Regions from separate parts of the Shewanella sp. BJSY2023SW005 genome, predicted to be linked through region 2. Evidence: predicted binding sites of a transcription regulator. Region 2 holds the regulator's gene; each other region holds the start of a gene.
What was found. Region 2 encodes MetJ, which represses methionine synthesis genes. Its sites were predicted from a motif close to TAGACGTCTAGACGTCTA; they were not measured.

Region 1 (7,276 bases), on a different contig from region 2:
AGTGAAATCCGGCGTTTATTTATTGCAAATAGATTGTTACCGCAATGAAAACAAGAGAGAAAGTAGTAAACTGAAAAATACGACTTTGCTACTAGACGGGTTAGGTATTTTGAATCTTGAAAACATCTGAAAAATAAAAATAAAGACTTATTTTTCAATACACTAAATAAAATCAGACCTTCAAACCAAGACAATATCGACTAAAGCCTAAATAGCCTTTAACTCCGATTGCGGCACCCGTCCCATACGCGTAACTTTTGTTGCTGATTTGTTCCACTCTGGTTCAATCAAGGATATGTACGAAAAGGAGTCTTAGGTGTCGGTACTCGCAAAAATCCTGTTTGGTTCAGCCGTTTTGTTGACCAGTCTTGGTACAGCAGCGACAGAGCGCCAGGTAAATGCACTACAGGAGTTGCCAGTCACCCTCCAGACACTGCTGGAAACTCAGGGACGCGACAACTTGGTCGACCTGATGCAACAAGGCAGTTTCAACCAAGCCATCATAGTTCAAGCCGGAATTGACAACAGCGCCATCCTCACCCAGGCCGGGTTTGGAAATCAGGCACAAGTAGTACAACTCGGGGTCAATAACCAGGTTGAAATGATGCAGGTGGGTGACGCCAATAAGGCAAACATCACTCAAATAGGCAATGACAATCTGGTGCAACTCAACCAGCTTGGCAGCGCCAATTTTTCGATACAACAAATTGCCGATGCTGCCACTATCAGCATCACGCAGTATTAAAAACACAGGGAGCGTTTAATGAAATCTCAAGCTAAAAAGTCACTGATTGCACTGGCTATCACAACAGGTCTGGGTATGAGTGCCCAAGCCTTCGCCGGCAGTGTCAACGAAATCTCAGTTAACCAGCAGAGCCGCAGCACTGTAGGTCAGGAAGTCTATGCCGAGCAAACCGGCATACTGAACCTGGCAGTCATCAATCAGGAAGGTTCTGCCCAGGAAGCCACCGTGGTTCAAGACGGCGTTTGGCACGAAGCCTATGTTGATTCCAAGGGCGACGAAAACAAAGTTATAGTGACTCAGAATGAAGACTGGCACGTGGCCAGCGTCGATGTAGACGGTAACGTCAACACTGCAACTGTCGCTCAATCCGGTTTCTTCAACGAAGCCAATGTTGAGCTGATCGGTGACAACAACAGCGCCGAAGTAAACCAAAACGGTGACACCAACTTCGCAGTATTCCGTGTCAACGGCAACGACAACTCTGGCTATATCAGCCAAAACGGTAACAACAACGAAGCCGGCATGATAGCCGTTGATTTCAGCCCCAACGTAGGTAACGGTAACTCTGTGACCGTGCTGCAGGAAGGCAACAGCAACATAGGTGGCGTGCGTGGCGTTGCCGGTGATAACAACAACATCGAAATCGATCAGGCAGGTGATCTGAACACTGGTTTTGTTTACGCCCTGTCCGGCTCTGAAAACAACATCGAAATGATGCAAACCGGCACTGCCAACACCGCAGTACTCGAATTCACCACAGGTGATGACAACGATGTTGAAATCTACCAGAAAGGTGATGGCAACGCGGTAGGCGATCTGCTGGTTGCCGATATTCAGGGTAGCGACAACGTAGTCGATATCCAGCAGGAAGGCGACACCAACGGCGTTGAATTCCAAATCTGGGGTGACGACAACAACATCGACCTGGAGCAGGATGGCAGCACCAACTTCGCTACTGCCGCCGCCTATGGCACTGACAACAGCATGGACCTGACTTCACAGGGCGATTACAACGAGCTGGTTGCATTCGCCACAGGTGAAGACAACCAGATCGAAATCCATCAGGAAGGCACTGAAAACTTTGCCTATGCCGAGCTGGAAGGTGAGAACAATGAAGTTGATATGGAGCAAGATGGCAGCGCCAACGAAGCTCTGGTCACTGTTGTTGGCTATGACAATACCGATATCGAAACCACTCAAAGCGGTGACCTCAACCTGGTAGACCTGCTGATCCTCGGTGATGACAACCTGGCTCAAATCGTTCAAAGCGGCGACAACAACTGGGTGAGCGGTGTTGACGGCGGCGCCTTCGCCGTGGTTGGTACAGGTAACAGCCTGATGATCACCCAAAGCGGTAACGAAAACCTGGTTGTCGGTTCTCAGGCCGGTACCAGCAACGCTATCAGCGTAACCCAAAGCGGCGACTACAACGTTGCCACTGTTATCCAGAACTAATCACTCTGGTGCTTTATGCGAAGGGAGCCTCTTGGCTCCCTTTTTGTTTGCCCAATTGCCAACTGAGCGTGAGTCATCATGGCTTGAAAACTCATGGTTCCAGCGGTTTCTTGGGAACCCCATACCATAAGCATCGAATAACAAGGCGAGTATTCGCCGCTGGCACAACGGCTAACATGGCTTTGAACCAAATATCACTAATAAACCTGGTTTTAGCTGCCAGCTAAGTTGCAGCCCGGCTCTTGCACAGGCGATCCTGTGACTCGGCGAGAGTTGCGAAGCAACAAGCTTATGAGCGCGAGCCAGGGATGGCGAACTGGCCGTTGTGCATGGAGGCATTTACACCACGACTTTACGCCGCTGGCACGGCGGCTAGCATTGCTTTAAGCCTTAAATCCCTCACCAATACTTGCCGGGCTTTTGACCACAGACGTAACCCATCACCTGCGGTGGGCTCTTGCACAGGCGATCCTGTGACACGGCGTTAATACGTCCCTGTAGCCTCGACGAAAACATCTGACCTACATGGACGTAGGAAATGCCGAATTTGTCAGGAACAAAATTCGGCCCTGTTTTCGACGGTCACAGTTCCGCCTGTGCCTGAAAATGAGGTGTATGTCTGCAGGCATATAGGTAGCTTCAAACAAGTTAGCTCTCACAAAATTGCTCCAATCCCTCCTCGGTGTCGCCGAGAGCCTTTGGCGCAAATAACATAGCTGAAGGCGAATGCTCGCCGGTGGCGAGTGGCTTATGAACGCGAGCCAAGGAAGGCGAGCTGACCCTTATGCATGGATGCATTTACACCACGACTTTCGCCGCAGGCACAACGGCTATCATGGCTTTGGCAGAAAGCCATTCCCGACGCGCAAAAAGGCGCAAAGCAGCGGCGATTGCCGCACTCTGACAGGAATTTTCCACTGACTTGGCTTACATAAAAGCCATCAGAGCATAAACAAGCCCCATTCGGGGCCAAGTTCAGGCTGGATCTAGCGACAAATCAACTGATGAGATCGAAGTGACTCTGATAGGTCTGGGCCCAACGCAACAATTCGACTCGATTACGAGATTGAGTCTTGCGGAAAATCGATGAAATATGCGCCTTGACCGTATGCTCACTGATACACAGACGTTGGGCTATCTCTTTATTCCTGGCACCACTGGAAACCAGCTGAATAATGGTACGTTCACGCCGGGTCAACATCTGCAGCATGGAAACCGTATCGGCCGACATCTCATTGCCAGTGTCCAAGGTCTTGACCAGCTTACGGAACATCTTGCTGATAAGGGTTCTGTCGTACCAGAGCTCATCGGCCACCATCTTGCGCAGGCCAGTAAGCATAAGATCGATGCGCTGATCTGAATAAAGTACCCCGCGGATCCCCAGCAACATAGCCGATTCCTGATCCAGTGAACCTCTGGCAACTTGGTAGAGGGCGACAGGAACATGAGAGACCAGACGGCTGGCCAGCAGAGGAATGCCCTTATTGTCCAGCGCCGACCCCTTCTGAGAAATTAGATAGAAAGTACTATCGCTCTTCTGCGGATCCAACTGTTCCGGGTGGCGTACTATACGGGTCTTAAGACCAATGGACTCGGCCAGTATGGCCAAATGACAAGGGGCGGCTATCTGGTTTATAAAAACCAACTCATTGATACTACTCATATTTACTCTTCTCCCTGAAAAGTTTCGCTCATATCCCTAAAGGGATAGCTTCCTTAATCACTTTCCGTGAGCTTACACAAAAAGTATCAGATGATTCTGACCAGATAGTGTCCGGTTTTCATCACCATAAAGTATGATTCTAACAATCTTTAGTCGCATTGCCAGATGAAATATTGTAAAGACTGTATATGGCTCTCTCTGTCCCGACCTGTCAATCGGCGCCAAGACGCTGCAACTGGCGGTCATGAAATGAGGATAAAAACAGCAAGGCGGCGATGGCACCGATAAGAGCCATCAGCATATCCGACTGGGTATCCCAGACATAGCCCTGGGTGCCGAGAAAGGCCTCGGCACCTGTGCCTGTAGCCGCGGCAACCCACCATTCAATCAGTTCATAGAAAGCCGACAAGGCCAAGGCAAAACAACTGACCAGAAAAGCACACCAGGCACCAGGTTTCACTGCTTGATTACGCAGCAGTATCTCCCTGGCAATCATTGCCGGGATAAATCCTTGGGCCAAATGGCCCAGCTTATCGTAGTTGTTACGCTCAGAGCCCATCCACTGCGCTAAAGTATCGAACAGCGGCACCTCGGCATAGGTGTAGTGGGCGCCGACAAACAGTATCAGGCAATGCACCAAGATCAGGCCATAAAGCAGCGGAGTCAGCGGAAAACGTTTGCGGGTAAAAAACAGTATCGGCAGCGCCAGCATCCCAGGCAGCGCTTCCAGCCACCAAGTGAAATCATCTTTAGGCGCTATCGCCGACCAGATAAGTACCACAAAATAAATGACCAGCCAGATAATTGTGTTTTTCAAGCCACTTTCCTTATGCCAGTGATTGTTCTCAATTAGGAAAAAATACTTTAGCCATCTAGCCCTCCACTTCACCTGAAAAAAGTGCTACTTTGATTGGGCATGGGCGAAAGCATCATAGCATACGTACATTAGTTAATAATCAAGAGGGTACCTATATCATGGCGAAACACTCGCTGGACAAGGATAAAATTAAAATCCTGTTGTTGGAAGGCGTCCACCAATCAGCCGTCGATGTGCTGGAAAGGGCTGGCTATACCAATATCGAGTATCACAAGGCATCACTCTCCGGCTCAGAGCTTCAGCAGTCGATCAAAGATGCCCATTTCGTCGGAATCCGCTCCCGTACCCAACTGACCCAAGAAGTATTACAACAGGCGGAAAAGCTGGTTGCCATAGGATGTTTCTGTATCGGCACCAACCAGGTCGACCTCAAGGCTGCCGAGCAACTGGGTATTCCTGTGTTCAATGCGCCCTTCTCCAATACCCGCAGCGTGGCCGAACTGGTACTCGGTGAAATCATCATGCTGCTGCGCGGTATTCCGCAGCGCAACGCCCTGGCCCATCGTGGTGGCTGGCTCAAGAGCGCCAATGGCAGCTTCGAAGCCCGTGGCAAGACCCTGGGGGTCATAGGTTATGGCCATATCGGTACCCAGTTGGGGATCCTCGCCGAAACCTTGGGGATGAAAGTGATCTTCTTCGATATCGAAGATAAGCTGCCGCTGGGTAACGCCCAGCAGGTACATTCCATGGAGCAGTTACTGTCTCAAGCCGATGTGGTCAGCCTGCATGTGCCTGAAACACCACAAACCAAAGAAATGATTGCCCAGGCCGAACTAGCGATGATGCGCAAAGGCAGCATACTGATCAATGCTTCCCGCGGCACTGTGGTGGATATCGACGCCCTGGCGGTAGCCCTCAAGGAGCAACAGTTGGCTGGTGCCGCCATCGACGTGTTCCCGGTTGAGCCCAAGTCCAATACTGACGAATTCCAAAGCCCGCTGCGCGGTCTGGATAATGTGTTACTGACCCCCCACATAGGCGGCAGCACAGAAGAAGCCCAGGAAAACATAGGTATTGAGGTTGCCGGCAAGCTGGCCAAATACTCAGACAACGGCTCTACCCTGTCGGCAGTCAACTTCCCGGAAGTATCGCTGCCGCAGCATAAAGATGCCTCCCGCCTGCTGCATATTCACCATAACCGCCCCGGTATTCTGATCAAGATTAACCAGGCGTTCTCGGAGAAAGGCATCAACATTTCAGCCCAGTATCTGCAAACCACGGCCACCATAGGTTATGTGGTGATGGAGGTAGATACCACCCAGGCTGAAGAAGCACTGACAGAACTCAAGTCTATCGAAGGTACTATCCGTACCAGACTGCTGTTCTGATTTTTGAGGCTTTCACAGGGCGCCATATTGCTATCGGCGCCCTGTTTATTTCTGTCAAATCCGCTACAATCGCAGATCTCTTAATGCCTTCAATCTCAGGATCTTGTTATGAGCATTTGCGTTTCTCAGCCCGATTGGCCACTGGATGCCGGCATTCCGGATCTGCTTATTTCCCGCCTCTCTCACTTGGGTCTGCTTGCCGTTACCGGCGAACAGGGCCGCAGCTTTATCCATGGTCAGGTCACCACGGATATCAGCTCTCTCACGGCCGAGCAGTGGCGTTGGGGCGCTCACTGCGATCCCAAAGGCAAAATGCTTTCAAGCTTCAGAACCTTTGCCCTGGGTGATGCCCTGATATTGATGATGCCAAGGGATACCCTGGCTGCCGACTTGCCGCAACTGAAGAAGTACGCTGTGTTCAGTAAGGCCGAACTGGTCGATGTCAGCGACGATTACAGTCTCTTGGGTATAGCCGGCGCCAAGGCTGCCACTTGGCTGGCAGAGCAGTTCCCGGGCTTCAGTCCAGAGCAGCAAGTAAGTGCTGTCGATGACGGCGTGGTACTGCAGGACGGCGAGCGCTTTATTCTGGTTCTGCCCAAGGCCCGGGCCGATGCCTTGTGCCAGCAGCCTCCTGTCGATGCCAGTGCCTGGCAAGAGCTGGAAATCCTTGCCGCCTACCCTAACCTGCCGGCATCACACATGGGCCAATTTGTACCGCAGATGTGCAACCTGCAGGCCATCAACGGCATCAGCTTCACCAAAGGTTGCTACATGGGCCAGGAAACCGTGGCCAGAATGAAATATCGTGGCGGCAACAAGCGAGCCCTCTATATTCTCAAGGGTAAAGCCACTGTCGATGTCACCCCGGAAACCACACTGGAGATGGCGCTGGATGAAGGTTTTCGTAAGGGCGGCAGCATTATTGAAGCCGTACAACGAAATGGCGAGTTGCTGCTGACCGCAGTGCTGGCCAATGACACAGAAGTCGGCGCCAAATTCCGCATCGCTGATGATGAAAACAGCGAACTGACGGTACTGCCTCTGCCCTACTCTCTGGAAGAGCAGGAGTAACAATGAATGACCCAATAAAGGCGCCGTCGGCGCCTTTATTTTTATCCGCAGTTTGTCGCTATTCAGTGCCGGACTCAGTTTCCATATGAGTATCACGCACCTCTATCACCTGGGGCAGTATCTGTTTGAACAGTTCC
Region 2 (7,276 bases):
TAAATAACGGCTGCAGGGTACGGCAATGCAGTACCGGGGAGCCGAGCCGCGCCAGGCGGTCGGCCTCAGCCAGCGACATGCTACTCAGCAATTTGGCATCGGCAATCTTGTTGGGATCGGCATTGAACACCCCTTCAACATCTGTCCAGATAGTGACCCTGTCGATATCGGCCAGGCTGGCTATAAGAGTGGCACTGAAGTCGGAGCCGTTGCGACCGAGCAACAGAGTTTCGCCTTGGCTATTGGCGCAGATAAAGCCGGTGATCACCAGGCGCTCATCGGGATGCTCGGCCAGCAGCCGCTGCACCCTTTCACGGGACTCATCGAGGCGAATCCTGGGTACTGCGCCCTCATCGGCAATCAATAAACTGCGGGCATCCACATGGGAAGCGGCAACACCGGACTCCCGCAGCAGCGCCGCCATCAGTCTGGCCGACCAGCGTTCGCCGAAACCCACCACCTGATTGCATTGGTATTCGCTGAGTTCAGGCAAGGACAATAAACTGGCCAGTTGCGCCTTATCTGTAGACAGACGCTCCCGCAGCTGGCGTGCCTGTTCATTGCCCAGCAGCTGTTCAATCAGATTCTGCTGATAACCGACAAGCACCTGTAGTTCTTCCTGCCACAGAGCGCCAGATTCCTTCAAGTTCAGCAGTTTATAGAGAAAATTGGTACTCTTGCCGGCGGCGGAAACCACCACAAGATCATCGGCATGACCATGGGTTAGCAAAATATGGGCGACCCGTCGGTAGCAATCGGCATCGGCGAGACTGGAACCGCCAAACTTATGTAGGTGACAACGTGCCATCTCAAGCTCCTTCAATTCAACAGTTTGCGGCTGCCGCCAATCCGGCGGCGATATCGTCCAGCAGATCCCGGCCATCCTCTATACCCACAGACAAGCGGATAAGCGTGTCTTTAATACCGGCTTCGGCGCGAGCCTCACTCGCCATGGCTCTGTGGGTCATGGTGGCGGGCACGGCCACCAGGCTCTCAACCCCTCCCAGGCTCTCGGCCACGGAAAACAGCTTGAGCGCGCCGAGGAAGGCAACCACCTGCGCCTCATCACCCTTGAGTTCAAAACTCAGCATAGCGCCAAAGCCACTCTGCTGCCTGGCGGCAATCTCATGACCTGGGTGGCTCTTAAGCCCCGGATAGTAAACTTTGTCTACCACGGGACTCTGGCTCAGCAGCGCCACTATGCGCTCGGCATTGGCCTGATGCTCGCGGATCCTCAGCGCCAGAGTACGCAGGCCACGCAGGGTCAGGTAGCTGTCGAAGGCGCCACCGCTCAGCCCGAGCGTGTTGGACCACCAGTGCAGCTGCTCTGCCAGTTCAGGATCTTTGGCAATCACGGCGCCGCCCACCACATCGCTGTGGCCATTGATGTATTTAGTGGTCGAGTGCACCACTATGTCGGCCCCCAACAGTAAAGGCTGTTGCAGCGCCGGCGATAAAAAAGTGTTGTCGACCACCACCAATGCGCCCTGCTGGTGGGCCGCCTCGGCAATAGCAGCAATATCCACTACCCGCAGCAGCGGATTGGACGGAGTCTCGAGCCACACCATGCGCGGCTTTTGCGCCATGGCAGCGGCGAGTGCTTGCGGGTCGGTTTGATCCAAAACCTGCAAGCGAAACTGGCCCTTGGCAGCCAGATTGGTGAACAGCCTATAGCTACCGCCATAACAGTCATGGGGCACCAACAAGAGGTCATCCGGCCCCAGCAGGTTGACCACCAGAGTAATGGCCGCCATGCCGGTCGCTGTGATTGCCGCACTGCAGCCCTGTTCCAGCTCCCCCAAGGCATCCCCCAGAATGGAGCGGGTAGGATTACCCGAGCGGCTGTAATCAAAGGCTCTTGGCTGAGTGTGGCCATCAAAGGCATAGTTGGTCGACAGATAGATGGGTGGCACCACGGCCCCGTGCTGGCTGTCTGATTCGATGCCCTGCCGGACCGCTGTGGTTGCTAATCGCCGCTCTGTCATAATCGACTCCTGAATGCTGAGGTTCGACACCATAAAGATGTCTGGACGTCTAAATCTAACCAATGACCATCCAGCCGTCAATAGGCATCAAGACGTTTGGACGTCCAAATGTATGGATTTCTGTTCATATTGCACAGATTTTGCAGGCAATCATTTGACTGTATCCTGTAAGGGTTTAAAATCTGCTGCGAATTAGTGAGATCACAGGTGAATCAATGACTGAATGGAATGGCGAATACATCAGCCCTTATGCCGAACACGGCAAGAAGAATGAGCAAGTGAAAAAAATCACTGTCTCTATTCCGTTGAAGGTGCTGAAAGTATTGACCGATGAGCGCACCCGGCGCCAGGTAAACAACCTGCGGCACGCCACAAACAGCGAACTGCTGTGCGAAGCCTTCCTGCATGCCTATACCGGCCAGCCACTGCCCAACGATGGGGATTTGTCCAAAGACAAACCCGACAGCATCCCGGAAGAGGCCAAGCGCATGATGGATGCCATGGGCATAGAATGGGAAGACATGGAGTAAGTGTGTTGTCCCTCAGAATTACCTTATAGTTGAACAAGGATCGCGGTGCGATCCTTGTCTTTTTTGGGGCTTGCGAATGTTGTCACTGATAGATCCCGTCACCCTGCTACTGGCGTCCCTGATCATATTTACCGGCGCCCTGACCCAGTCGTTGATAGGCTTTGGCTTGGCCGTGGTAGCCACACCTTTGCTGTATATCGTCGATCCGGAACTGGTTCCTGCCCCAGTTATCGCCATGGGGTTTTCCATCGCCCTGCTGACACTGGTACGCGAGCGTGGCCACCTGGAATTCAACGGCCTGCAATATGCCTTGTTGGGAAGGCTTCCCGGCGGCCTGATTGGCGCCACCCTGCTGTTGCTGGCGCCGCAGCCTATTCTGGGCTTGACCATAGCCCTGATTGTGGCCGTAGCCGTATTCCTCAGCCTTAGAAAGTACAGCATCAAGATCAACCGCCTCAGCCTGTTTATTGCCGGGATATTTTCCGGGATCTTCGGTACCGTGGCCGCCATAGGCGGACCGCCGATGGCCCTGCTGCTGGCGGGTAAGGATGCCAGTCAGTTCCGCGCAGCGCTGTCGGCCTTCTTCATCTTCAGCTCATTGATAGCCTTGATTATTCTCGGCTGTTTTGGCCTCTTGACCTTGAGACACCTATGGCTTTCGCTGTTGCTGCTGCCTTCGGTATTTCTCGGTTTTCTGGTGGCTGGCCGCTTGGTGGGCCGGGTGGATAAAGAGAAGACCCGAGTCCTGACGCTGGCGCTGTGCGCGTTGAGCGCCCTGTTGCTGACCATCAAATCAAGCCTGGCGCTCATCAACGGTTAATTTTAGAAGTGATAGCTGGTTTGCAGTACGCCGCCTATGGCGTCATCGCTGCCAAACATGCCGGTGAGATCCAGCCGGAAACTGTTGCCTATGGCGAACCCTGTCCCGAGTGAATAAAGATCGGCGGTGTGATCATTGAGATCCTGGCGATAACCGAGCCGTAAAGCAACCCAGTCGGTAGGCCGGTATTCACCGCCTAAACGCCAATAGCGGCTGCCCTCAAGCTCGGCAAACTTGTCGTCGTCGGTAAGATCCAAGTCGCTGCTGAGTGAAAAGGCTGCCCAGTCATAGGCCACCCCTGCGGTAACCATAGGTTTCACCTGATAGGTAAGCTGCACACCGCCGGCCTCTATGCTGCTCAAGTCCCGCTTGATGAGGTTGCGACCACTGACACCGATAACCAAACCATCCAATGGCTGGAATGCCAGACCAATATCCAGGTTAAAGCCAGTGTCATCGCTTCGATAATCATCATCGTTGAAATCATCGGCATCGAAGTTATTGGCGCTGACAGCATAATTAAAACTATCCAACCGTTGCAGCTTGGGAGTGACTCCCACTGTCACCGGCATGTTGACAATAGATAGCGGATAGCTCACGGCCACCCCGAGCTCGGAAACCGCCCCGGCCACCACTCGCCCCTGGGAGGTCAAATCTTGGATTTCCGGCGGATTATTGGGGTCCAGATTATCCAGGGCATCAATATCCGCGGCGGCGATTTCGGCTATTCCCAAGGCATCGAGATAACTCTTGAATACAAAGGCATAATTAAAACCATCCGAGGGCATGACCAACGCCATATTGATACCGGCACTGACGTAAGCGCTATTGCCCTGCAGCGATTGCAAGTCACCACTGAGGCGCTTTCGGTAGTCATCGATAGCCGCTGTGTCGGCGGCGTCTATGGCATTAACCAGGGCGTCATAGTTATCCTGCAGGGCATCAAACTTATCGATCATCTGATCTTTATCGGCGCCATCGGCGCCTATGGTTGGAATGAGTAAAATGAAGTCATTGCTGCGGCGCGAAGGCAAAGCCAGCAGCGCCGGATTGGAAAAGGCCGCCGCCTCACGATTGCCAGCCGCCACGGCAACGCCGCCCATGGCATCGGCGCGGGCCTCATAAACATCCTGCCCAGCCAGTGCCAGCGTGCTGGCAAGTCCCGTGGTAAGCAGTGTCAAAAGACTCAGTTTCATCTCATCACCCTCTTGCTTTTATCTGTAACCTGACACACGCGGTTACCTGGGTTAAAGATAGTCCAAATCTCGATGAAACTATGGCATCAAACACAAAAAAGCCCGTACCAAATGATACGGGCTGAGGCTCAAACAGGTTCAGAAGTGCTTGTTAACCAAGATAGCTCTGACCTGCATAGAGAATAAAGTGTCTAAGTGCCAGCACGCCGGTCAGGCTGCAGCAGGCTACCGCCAGCATGGCTCCCTTGGTGTGACGGGTACTCGCCGGCAGCAACAGCATGGAAAGCAGCGGGATACCAAAACCTATACCCACAACCCCAATCCAGAACACGCTGGCCCAGACGCCGCTTGTCAGTGATGCCAGCGCGGCGGCAGCAGCGCCACCCTTGAAGTAGAGCGCGCAGAACAGCATAAACAGGAACAGGATTTCTGCCACCATTACCGGCAATTCCAAACCATGCATCCGTCCCAGCTGTGAGCAGTGCTTGTCTGTCTTGAACAGCAGCAGCGCTACTACCGCGTTGGCTGCCGCACCGGCCGACAAGCCGGACACCAGGAACAGTGCCGGTAAGACGGCAGTGTTCAGCATGGGGTAGGCGTTCATGGCGGAGATCAGGAAGCCGGTATAGGCACCCACGACAATTGCCAGCACGAACAGCAGCACTTCCATGGTCTTGCGCAGGCCAGTCAGTGATTCCGCAATCCCCTTGAGGAAACCCAGGCCCCAGTTGCCGAGATCATCTTTCAGCACGACCAGCGCATAGGCAAAGGTCAGCGGAATGTAAACCAACAGCGCCAACACCCCGATGGACATGACAGAGGTCAGGTTATAGTTGATCAGAATCAGCCAGAAGTGGAATGGCTTGGTCAGGTCAAACACCAGACACAGCATCCCCAGACAGATAGCCACTGGCGCTATCAAGGCTGCGGCCTTGAGAATGCCGCTGTCACCCTCTGTCTTGTTTTGCACCCAACGCAGCCCGATCCCAATCAACAGACTACCCGCCGACAACCCCGCCAAGAAGAGGTAAACGGCTATGACCCAGTGCCAGGTTACAGGGTCGTATTGCGTCATATCGCCCCAAGTATTGTTCATGATTGGATCCCCCCTCTCTTGACAGGAATACGGTAGATTCTGGGTTTGGTTCCCAGATGGGTCTTGTCCTGATAAGTCACGCGGGTGTTGAGCAGAGTCGCCACCTCGCTGCCGGCCTCGTTGGCATCACCGAACACCAGGGCGTCTGTGGGACACACAGTCACACAGGCGGGTTGTTCGCCGCGCGCCAGTCGGGTGTCCTTACAGAAGTTGCACTTGTCGGCCACCTTGGTTTCCGGGTTCATAAAGCGCACTTTGTAGGGGCAAGCAGCCACACAGTACATACAACCGACACACTTTTCCGCCTTGATGGAGACTATGCCATCCTCGCCCACATAGGCCGCTCCGGTAGGGCAGACCTTGACGCAAGGGGCATCTTCACACTGCTGACAGGACACCCTGTGATACTTGAAGTGCAGATGCGGCGCATCCCCGAATGGACCTTCTACCCGTACCTGCAGGCGGGTTACGCTCTCAGGTACACCGTTTTCGCTGCGGCAGGCGACGTTACAGGCCTGACAGCCGATGCACTTATTCTCGTCGTGCACCATCACATATCTTTTAGTCATCTTCGCCTCCCCTTATGCCTTTTCCAGCTTCACACCTGTGGTGTGTACGTTCATACCGCACACAGGTGCAGTCACGTTGGGCAGCAGGTTGCCGCAGTGCACGCCCTTGCCGGTCGCCCGTGCCAGCTCCTTGTTCTTGGAGCCAAAGCCCATGTAGGCGAACACAGTGTCGGGACGTATGCCCTTGGTCACCAGCGCATGGCCCTCTTCACTGCCGACACTGGAAGTGAGGCGAATGGCATCCCCATTCTCAATGCCATGCTTGGCGGCGGTGTCCGGGTGGATCCAGACGGCGTTGTCGGACATCAGGTTGGCCAGCATAGGCACATTGTGGGTCGCGCCATTGGTATGCACCGCCACCTTGCCCTGAATAAAGTAGAGCTCGTCCGGCTGTTTCAGGGTCACTTCGCGATAGGCGATAGTGCCGCGTCCAGGCGCCATGTCTTCCACCTTGGCTGAGGTCAGTTCAATCTTGCCGCTGGGGGTCTTGAACTTGAGCGCGCTGCCGTAGGTACCGTCTTCATCCATGGCTCTGGCGTTGGGGTATGCGGCAACAAAATCGGCCACCATCTTGGGTTCGCGCAGCATCAGCGGCTTGCCGTAGCTGACAAAGCCCTTGTCCTTGATGTGCTGCAGCAGCTTGGCGTCTTTATTCACCTGCAGGAATTGCAGGGTTTCCATGTTTTCCCAGGGATAGTACTGCTCCAGGCCCATCTCTATGCCCAGTTCACGGAAAATTTGCCAGGAAGGCTTGGCATCGCCAATCACATCCACCACTTGCTGACGCAGGTAGTAGGCCGGGTTCTTGCCGGACTTGTCGGCCACCTCTTCATCCCGCTCCAGGTAAGTGCACTCGGGCAGTATGATGTCGGCCCAGGCGGCGGTTTCACTGATATAAACATCACAGGAAACCACAAACTCCATCTTCTTCAGGCTCTCAACCACCTTGGCACGGTCGGTCATGGTCTGCATCGGGTTGGTGCGGCTCATGACCCAGGCCCGCAGTTGGTAAGGCTTGGCTTCCAGAGTCGCATCTATGATTGACTGATAGATACCACCGCCGGACCAGGCCATGGCAAA
Region 3 (7,276 bases), on a different contig from region 2:
CAGTTCCGTAATCGACTGAAGTCAGTGCACCATTGGCGTCGAATACGGCCGTAAAAGAGTTACTTTCTCCAACATGGTTTTGGTAGGGCAAAATGCCTACGTGGCCGAATTCAGGCGCATTAATAAAACCGCTGAATACCATCGTCAGGTTGTTTTGTTTCTTAGCAGTGTCTTGTCGCACTAATAGTAGTTTACGGGTTCCGAACGTTGTGTAATACAACCCCGGATAATCCTCTTCTGCTTTTAAGGTGCTCTCTTTCGCTAATCCGACATCAGTCAGTTTTTCAAGTGATAGTCCAAATAGGTATCTATTGGCCATAGTTATCGCCACGTCATTTCTTAACTCGGTATCCTGGGATATTACCCAAGGCAAAAAATCATCACTAACAAGAGGCAATAGATAAGGCTGATTTTGGGGGATTGATGCTGTATCTATGGTGTATTCGCGTTGCACTGAGATTTCTTTCTGGAATGTATCGAATTCAAGAGTCGCCATGGATACGGCTTTCTGTGCGCTGAGTACCGCAGCTTCTTCTGCAGAGGTATTCCCTTTTTTTGCGGCCAGGAGCTTCTGCTTTTTCTTCAGCTCTCCTTGTTTATTTGTCACTGTAGCTTTCAGGTTATCGATAACCACGGATACCAAGGGTTGATGCAAAAGTTTTGGAATACAAGCTGCTTTGGGAGGCGTAACGCCTTGCCCCTGATTTTTTTTATCGCTTGGAGGGAGAGAAGCTGAACCAATCGATATAGGAATTCCCTGTGAAATGGCGGCAATGTTGGCTACGGTTTTTATCGCCGCCATGCCCAACTCTATGGATTTGTCGTCAGCATGGGTGGAAAAGGATTTAAGCAAACCATTGGGATGCATCACCACGTTCATGCCCCAGGCTTTGGAAAAAGCATGTAACTCTGAAGGGTTAATCACGAATACTTTGGTTAGATCAGGATGCCCTGTTTGTTTGACTGTTGCGGTAGTGTTGAAATCAAACTCCAGGGTATCATTGACCACACGACAAAAGACCAATTTATGAGTTAGCGTTACTGTTTGCGATGAAGCCGGCAAATGGTAAACCAAACCTTGCTTGGCCGATGTTGCACCGGGATCGTCATTGCTTTTAATGACCGTTGTGGTGAGTGTACTGGTACATCCAGATAGGCAAAGCAAGGCTGCGGCCAAATGCACTGTTCGCATAGTGAATTCCTTTTCAATGAAGTGATGGAGACAACCTCATTAAAAGTAATCCCAGTTTCAGGTTCTTGCAAAAAGCACCAGCTTACGGGCGAAGATGAGATACAGTAAGTGTTTGATGAGTATGGCTGTTATCAAAAATGTGGAACGGTCTTGAATTCAGGGACCCTCACCCGAAAAGGCGAGAGCCCCTGAACAGCTCAGTTGTTCGCTTAAGAGCCTCTTTTACTCAGGATCATAATCCAACACCGGGGCCAGCCATTTTTCGGCTTCGGCCACTGTCATCCCTTTGCGGTGGGCGTAGTCTTCTACCTGATCTCGGCCTATGTTGCTTACCCCAAAATAGCGTGATTGCGGGTGCGCAAAGTACCAGCCGCTGACCGCCGCCGTGGGGTACATGGCAAAGCTCTCGGTGATCTTAAGGTCGATACACTCGTCTGGCTTAAGAAGCTGCCAAAGCAGGCCTTTTTCCGTGTGGTCCGGGCAGGCAGGGTAGCCGGGAGCCGGGCGTATGCCCTTGTACTTTTCACGAATAAGCGCCTCGTTATCCAGGTTTTCTTCGCTGGCATAACCCCAGAATTCCTTACGCACCCGCTCGTGCATCCGCTCGGCGAAGGCTTCGGCCAGGCGGTCGGCCAGACACTTGAGCATGATGGCGCTGTAGTCATCGTGGGCCGCCTCGAAACGGGCAATATGGGCATCGATGCCATGGCCGGCGGTGACCGCAAATCCCCCCATATAGTCGGCCACGCCGCTCTCTTTGGGAGCAACAAAGTCAGAGAGACAGAAGTTGTGGTTGCCCACCCGCTCCAGCTGCATCCGTAGATGATGGGTGGTCAACAACACTTGGCTGCGAGAGTCATCTGTGTAGATCTCGATATCATCGAAGTTGACGCTGTTGGCGGGAAAGAGGCCGATAACGCCCTTGGCGGTGAGCCACTTCTCTTGGATGATTTGCTCCAGCATCGCCTTGCCGTCGGCATAGACTTTACGGGCCTCAGTACCGACGACTTCGTCATCCAGTATTTGCGGGAAATGACCGTGCAACTCCCAGGCGCGGAAAAACGGCGTCCAGTCGATGCGATCGAGCAAGTCCTCCAGCGGATAGTCGTCAAACACCTGGATCCCCGGGGTGTTGGGCTTCACTGCTTGGTAGTTGGCCCAGTCGTGGCTGCAGCGGTTATCCCGTGCGACCTGCAAGGGCACTATCTGCTTGCGCTTGGTCTGCGACAGGCGCTTTTGGCGCATCAGTTCATATTCGCGATAGGTTTCGTCTATGGTGGCCTGGCGGGTTTCATTGTTGATGAGCTTGCTGACCATGGGCACGGCGCGCGAGGCATCGGCAATATAGATGGCGCCATGGGGATAATGAGGCGCTATCTTCACTGCGGTATGGATCTTGGAGCAGGTGGCACCACCGATAATCGCCGGCAGGGTCAGACCTTCGCGCTCGAAGGTTTTAACGTTGTGCACCATCTCATCCAGGCTCGGGGTAATGAGCCCGGACATGCCTATGATGTCGACCTTCTCGGCCTTGGCGACTTCGATGATTTTCTCCACCGGCACCATGACACCGAGATCTATCACTTCGTAGCCGTTACAGGCCAGCACCACCCCGACTATGTTCTTGCCTATGTCATGAACATCGCCCTTGACCGTGACCATCAGCACCTTACCGTTGCTCTGGCCTTCAACTTTTTCGGCTTCGATATAGGGGTTGAGATAGGCGACCGCTTTTTTCATCACCCGGGCGGACTTGACCACTTGCGGCAGAAACATCTTACCGGCGCCAAAGAGATCGCCCACCACGTTCATGCCGTCCATCAGCGGGCCTTCAATCACATCCAGCGGCCGCTTGGCCTGCAGGCGCGCTTCTTCGGTGTCGGCGTCTATGTATTCGGTGATCCCTTTCACCAGCGCGTGTTCCAGGCGTTTGTTGACCGGCAACTTGCGCCATTCGAGATCTTCTTTCTTGCCTGCGCCGCCCGGGCCACCGCGATACTTCTCGGCGACTTCGAGCAACTGCTCTGTGTTACTGGAGTCGGCAACCGGGCAGGGCAGGTTGAGCACCACGGCCTCTACCTTCTGCTTAAGCTCAGGGTCGATATCGTCATAGATGGCCAACTGACCGGCGTTGACTATGCCCATATCCATCCCCGCCTTGATGGCGTGATAGAGGAACACGGCATGAATGGCTTCCCGCACCGGGTTGTTGCCGCGGAAGGAGAAAGAAACGTTGGACACCCCGCCGGAAATCATCGCATGGGGCAGGTTGGCCTTGATATCTTCAATGGCGCCGACAAAGTCCACCGCATAGTTATCGTGCTCCTCTATGCCGGTGGCGATGGCGAAGATATTGGGGTCGAAGATAATATCTTCCGGCGGGAAGCCCACCTTATCCAGCAGCACCCGGTAGGCGCGGGTACAGATTTCGGTTTTGCGCTCCCGGGTGTCGGCCTGGCCTTGTTCATCGAAGGCCATGATGATGGCGGCGGCGCCGTAGCGCTTCACCAGTTTGGCCTGTTCAATAAACTTGGCCTCGCCCTCTTTGAGGGAGATGGAGTTGACTATTCCCTTGCCCTGAATGCACTTGAGCCCGGCCTCAATCACCTCCCACTTGGAGGAGTCGATCATCACAGGCACCTTGCTGATATCAGGCTCTGAGGCGATAAGGTTGAGGAATTTCTGCATCATCTCGACCCCGTCGAGCATGCCCTCATCCATGTTGATATCTATGATCTGGGCGCCGTTTTCCACCTGGTCACGGGCCACCTCCAGCGCGGTTTCGTACTGGCCTTCTTTGATTAACTTGAGAAACCTGGCCGAGCCGGTGACATTGGTGCGTTCGCCCACATTCACAAACAGGCTGCTTGCATCTATGGTCAGGGGTTCCAGTCCGGAGAGGCGACATGCCACCGGCAGCTCAGGCAGCGGCCTTGGTGCATGAAGGCTAACGGCTTCAGAAATCGCCTTGATATGCGCAGGCGTGGTGCCGCAGCAGCCGCCGACAATATTGAGCAGCCCCTCTTCGGCCCAGGGGCCTATCACGCTTGCCATCTCCGCCGGAGTCTCGTCATAGCCGCCGAATTCATTGGGCAGACCGGCATTGGGGTGCGCCGAGACAAAGCACTCGCTGATACGGGAAAGCTCCTCGACATATGGCCGCAGTTCTTTCGGGCCCAGGGCGCAGTTGAGGCCTATGCTCAGCGGCTTTATATGTCTGAGAGAATGGTAAAAGGCCTCTGTGGTTTGCCCTGTCAGGGTGCGGCCCGAGGCATCGGTAATGGTGCCGGAAATCATCACCGGCAACCTTTGGTCCAGTTTCTCGAACACATTTTCGATGGCAAACAGCGCCGCCTTGGCATTGAGGGTATCGAAGATGGTTTCCACCAGAATGATGTCGGCGCCACCGGCGATCAGCGCCTCGGTGGATTCGCTGTAGGCCAACACAAGATCGTCGAAATGTATGTTGCGAAAGCCGGGGTCATTCACATCCGGGCTGATGGAACAGGTGCGGTTGGTGGGGCCTAGCACCCCGGCCACATAGCGGGGAATACCGCTGGCGGCGGCCACTTCATCGGCCACTTCTCGGGCGATTCTGGCGCCTTGGTAATTGATCTCCGCCGCCAGGCTCTGCATCTCATAGTCGGCCATGGCAATGGTGGTGGCGTTGAAGGTGTTGGTTTCTATGATGTCGGCACCGGCCAGCAGGTATTCCCTGTGAATGGTCTTGATGATCTCGCTCTGGGTCAGTATCAGCAGATCATTGTTGCCTTTGACATCGCAATGCCAATCTTTGAAGCGCTCGCCGCGGTAATCGGCTTCTTCCAGCTTGTAGTCCTGGATCATGGTGCCCATGGCGCCATCTAAAATCAGGATCCGCTCTTTGAGGGTCTGTTTGAGCTTGCGCTCTGTCTGGCTTGGGGAGTGCTGGGAAGTCGCCATAGGGTTACCTTTCATACCTGTCTTATTGCTGTTTTACATTCGCGGCGCTTGGCATCCGCGACATCATCTCTGCCGACCTGACGCCCGGGGCACTATCTGGCATGATAGCCAAAGGCGTGTGTGGGCGCGGAAAAAGTTATTTTGGACATTTATACGTATAGACGTCCATAATATACGGATTCCGGCGGCCTGCGGCAAGGTTAAATTGGCCCGGTAACCACCGGACTCTGACGGGAGAAGTGTGTGGCTGAACATAGGCAACTGAATATCTATCTGCTGCGGCACGGCGAATGTGAAGGCGGCGAGATTATCCGCGGCCGCAGTGATGTGGCCCTGAGCGATGAGGGCAAAGCGCAGATGTGGCGCAGCTGGCGGGCTATCAGTAGTGCGCTGGAGCAGTTGCCGAGCCAGCCCGAACGCCTGACGCTGCTGAGTTCTCCGGCCCTGCGTTGCCAGGCTTTTGCCACCGAGCTCAAGGCCGATATGCCTGACTATTTCCCGGCGCCGCTGCAGCAGCATGACTGGCTCTGGGAGCTGGACTTCGGTGACTGGGACGGCATGAAGGTGGCGAGTGTCTATCAGCAGCATAGCGAGGCGGCCGAAGCCTTCTGGCGTGACCCTGTGGCCAATACTCCGCCGGGCGGGGAATCGCTGCCAGCCTTTCGTAGCCGGGTGTTGGATGGCTGGCAGACTATGGTGCAGCGCTGGCTTGCGAGAGAGGTTAGTTCTTCCGAAGGCTCTGTTTCAGGAGATTCTGCTTCTTCAGCAAGCGCCGATGCAGCGCTGATCCTGACTCACAGCGGGGTTATCCGGCTGCTGTTGTCCGAGATTTTGCTGCCGGGGCAAATGCCGCCTGCGGCAGTGTTCAACGCCTTGGAGCTACCTTATGCGGCCTGGGTCAGAATAACCCTCTATGCCAGCCGTGATGCCAGCGGTGAAAGTGACCAAGAATGGCAGTGTTTCAGCAAGCTCCACTGGCCGCAATAGTGCGGAGCAAGCATCCGGTGGTGATTGTGCTGCGCTATTGCGCCAGGCAATTGTGCCGAGCGATAAAACCGGGATAATAACCCCAAATGGCCGCCAAGTGCGGCAGCAGCCAGGGTGTTGGCACCTTTGCAGGTGAACCAACCCAGGGAACCGGGAAAGCCCGGACTGTGCCCGCAACTGTGAGTCGCCGTTGGCGACGAGTCAGGAGACCTGCCCAGGCTGATAAACCAAACCAGAAACCCGGGCGGGTAAACCGGGGGAGCGAATAGATGATTCTTCCACTGCAGCCTGAGCCTTCTGCCGGTCACAGGCTCAATGTCGGGGGGCGGTTATGAGCCTGGCACTCAAGGTGCAACAGCTTAGCTGGCTTCCCGGTGGTCACAGCGTATTGGCCGATGTGGGTTTTGAGCTGCCAAGTGGCAAGATGCTCGGGCTCATAGGCCCCAATGGTGCCGGTAAGTCGAGCCTGCTGCGCTGCCTCTATCGTTATATCCGCCCGGACAGCGGTCAGATCCAGCTGTTTGGGCAGGATATCAATAGTTTGTCAGCCAAAGCTTTCGCCAAAGAGGTGGCCGTGGTGCTGCAGGATACCCCGGCCCAACTGGCACTGGATCTGACTCAATTAGTGGCCATGGGACTGACTCCCCACAAGGGGTTGTTTGATATGCCATCGGCGGCCGACAAGGCCCAGGTGCAGGCGGCATTGGCGCAGGTCGGGTTGCAGCACAAGGCCGCTGAGCCTTTCGCGCAGCTTTCCGGCGGAGAGAAGCAAAGGGCCTTGATTGCCCGCGCCATAGTGCAGCGCCCCAAGCTTTTGATCCTGGACGAGCCCACCAATCATCTGGATATCCGCTATCAGATCCAGATCCTCGAGCTGGTGCGCAGTCTGGGAGTCACGGTGATCGCCTCGATTCACGATCTCAATCTGGCCTCGGCCCTGTGTGACGAACTCTTGCTGCTGGATAACGGCCGCCGTATTGCCCACGGCTCGCCCCAGAGCGTATTGACCGAAGACAGAATTGCCGGTGTCTTCGGTGTCTGCTGCCAGGTGGGGACGCATCCGCAGTTAGGAAGGCCGCTGATCCACTACTTTTACGGCTATCAGTCGCCAGAGCCTGGTCACGGCAAGGCTCACGGCGCTGCGATAGTCGAGCC

Region 1: the regulator MetJ is predicted to act here: its motif matches at 4,729-4,746, upstream of serA (phosphoglycerate dehydrogenase).
Region 3: the regulator MetJ is predicted to act here: its motif matches at 5,285-5,302, upstream of metH (methionine synthase).

Annotation. Positions count from the first base shown of each region.
Region 1 covers NZ_JBKORJ010000052.1:48,367-55,642, forward strand. Annotated here, with positions in the region: gene ACMHXI_RS15435 (curlin) at 317-745, shown strand; gene ACMHXI_RS15440 (curlin) at 764-2,200, shown strand; gene ACMHXI_RS15445 (helix-turn-helix transcriptional regulator) at 3,198-3,863, opposite strand; gene ACMHXI_RS15450 (DUF2238 domain-containing protein) at 4,075-4,680, opposite strand; gene serA (phosphoglycerate dehydrogenase) at 4,839-6,068, shown strand; gene ygfZ (tRNA-modifying protein YgfZ) at 6,177-7,139, shown strand; gene ACMHXI_RS15465 (two-component system response regulator) at 7,198-7,276, opposite strand, start outside.
Region 2 covers NZ_JBKORJ010000026.1:3,343-10,618, forward strand. Annotated here, with positions in the region: gene ACMHXI_RS07765 (bifunctional aspartate kinase/homoserine dehydrogenase II) at 1-808, opposite strand, end outside; gene metB (cystathionine gamma-synthase) at 825-1,985, opposite strand; gene metJ (met regulon transcriptional regulator MetJ) at 2,201-2,515, shown strand; gene ACMHXI_RS07780 (sulfite exporter TauE/SafE family protein) at 2,592-3,335, shown strand; gene traF (conjugal transfer protein TraF) at 3,338-4,531, opposite strand; gene nrfD (NrfD/PsrC family molybdoenzyme membrane anchor subunit) at 4,683-5,627, opposite strand; gene ACMHXI_RS07795 (4Fe-4S dicluster domain-containing protein) at 5,624-6,196, opposite strand; gene phsA (thiosulfate reductase PhsA) at 6,209-7,276, opposite strand, start outside.
Region 3 covers NZ_JBKORJ010000064.1:9,494-16,769, reverse strand. Annotated here, with positions in the region: gene ACMHXI_RS20375 (hypothetical protein) at 1-1,192, opposite strand, end outside; gene metH (methionine synthase) at 1,415-5,134, opposite strand; gene ACMHXI_RS20365 (histidine phosphatase family protein) at 5,378-6,121, shown strand; cobalamin riboswitch at 6,217-6,354, shown strand; gene ACMHXI_RS20360 (ABC transporter ATP-binding protein) at 6,453-7,276, shown strand, end outside.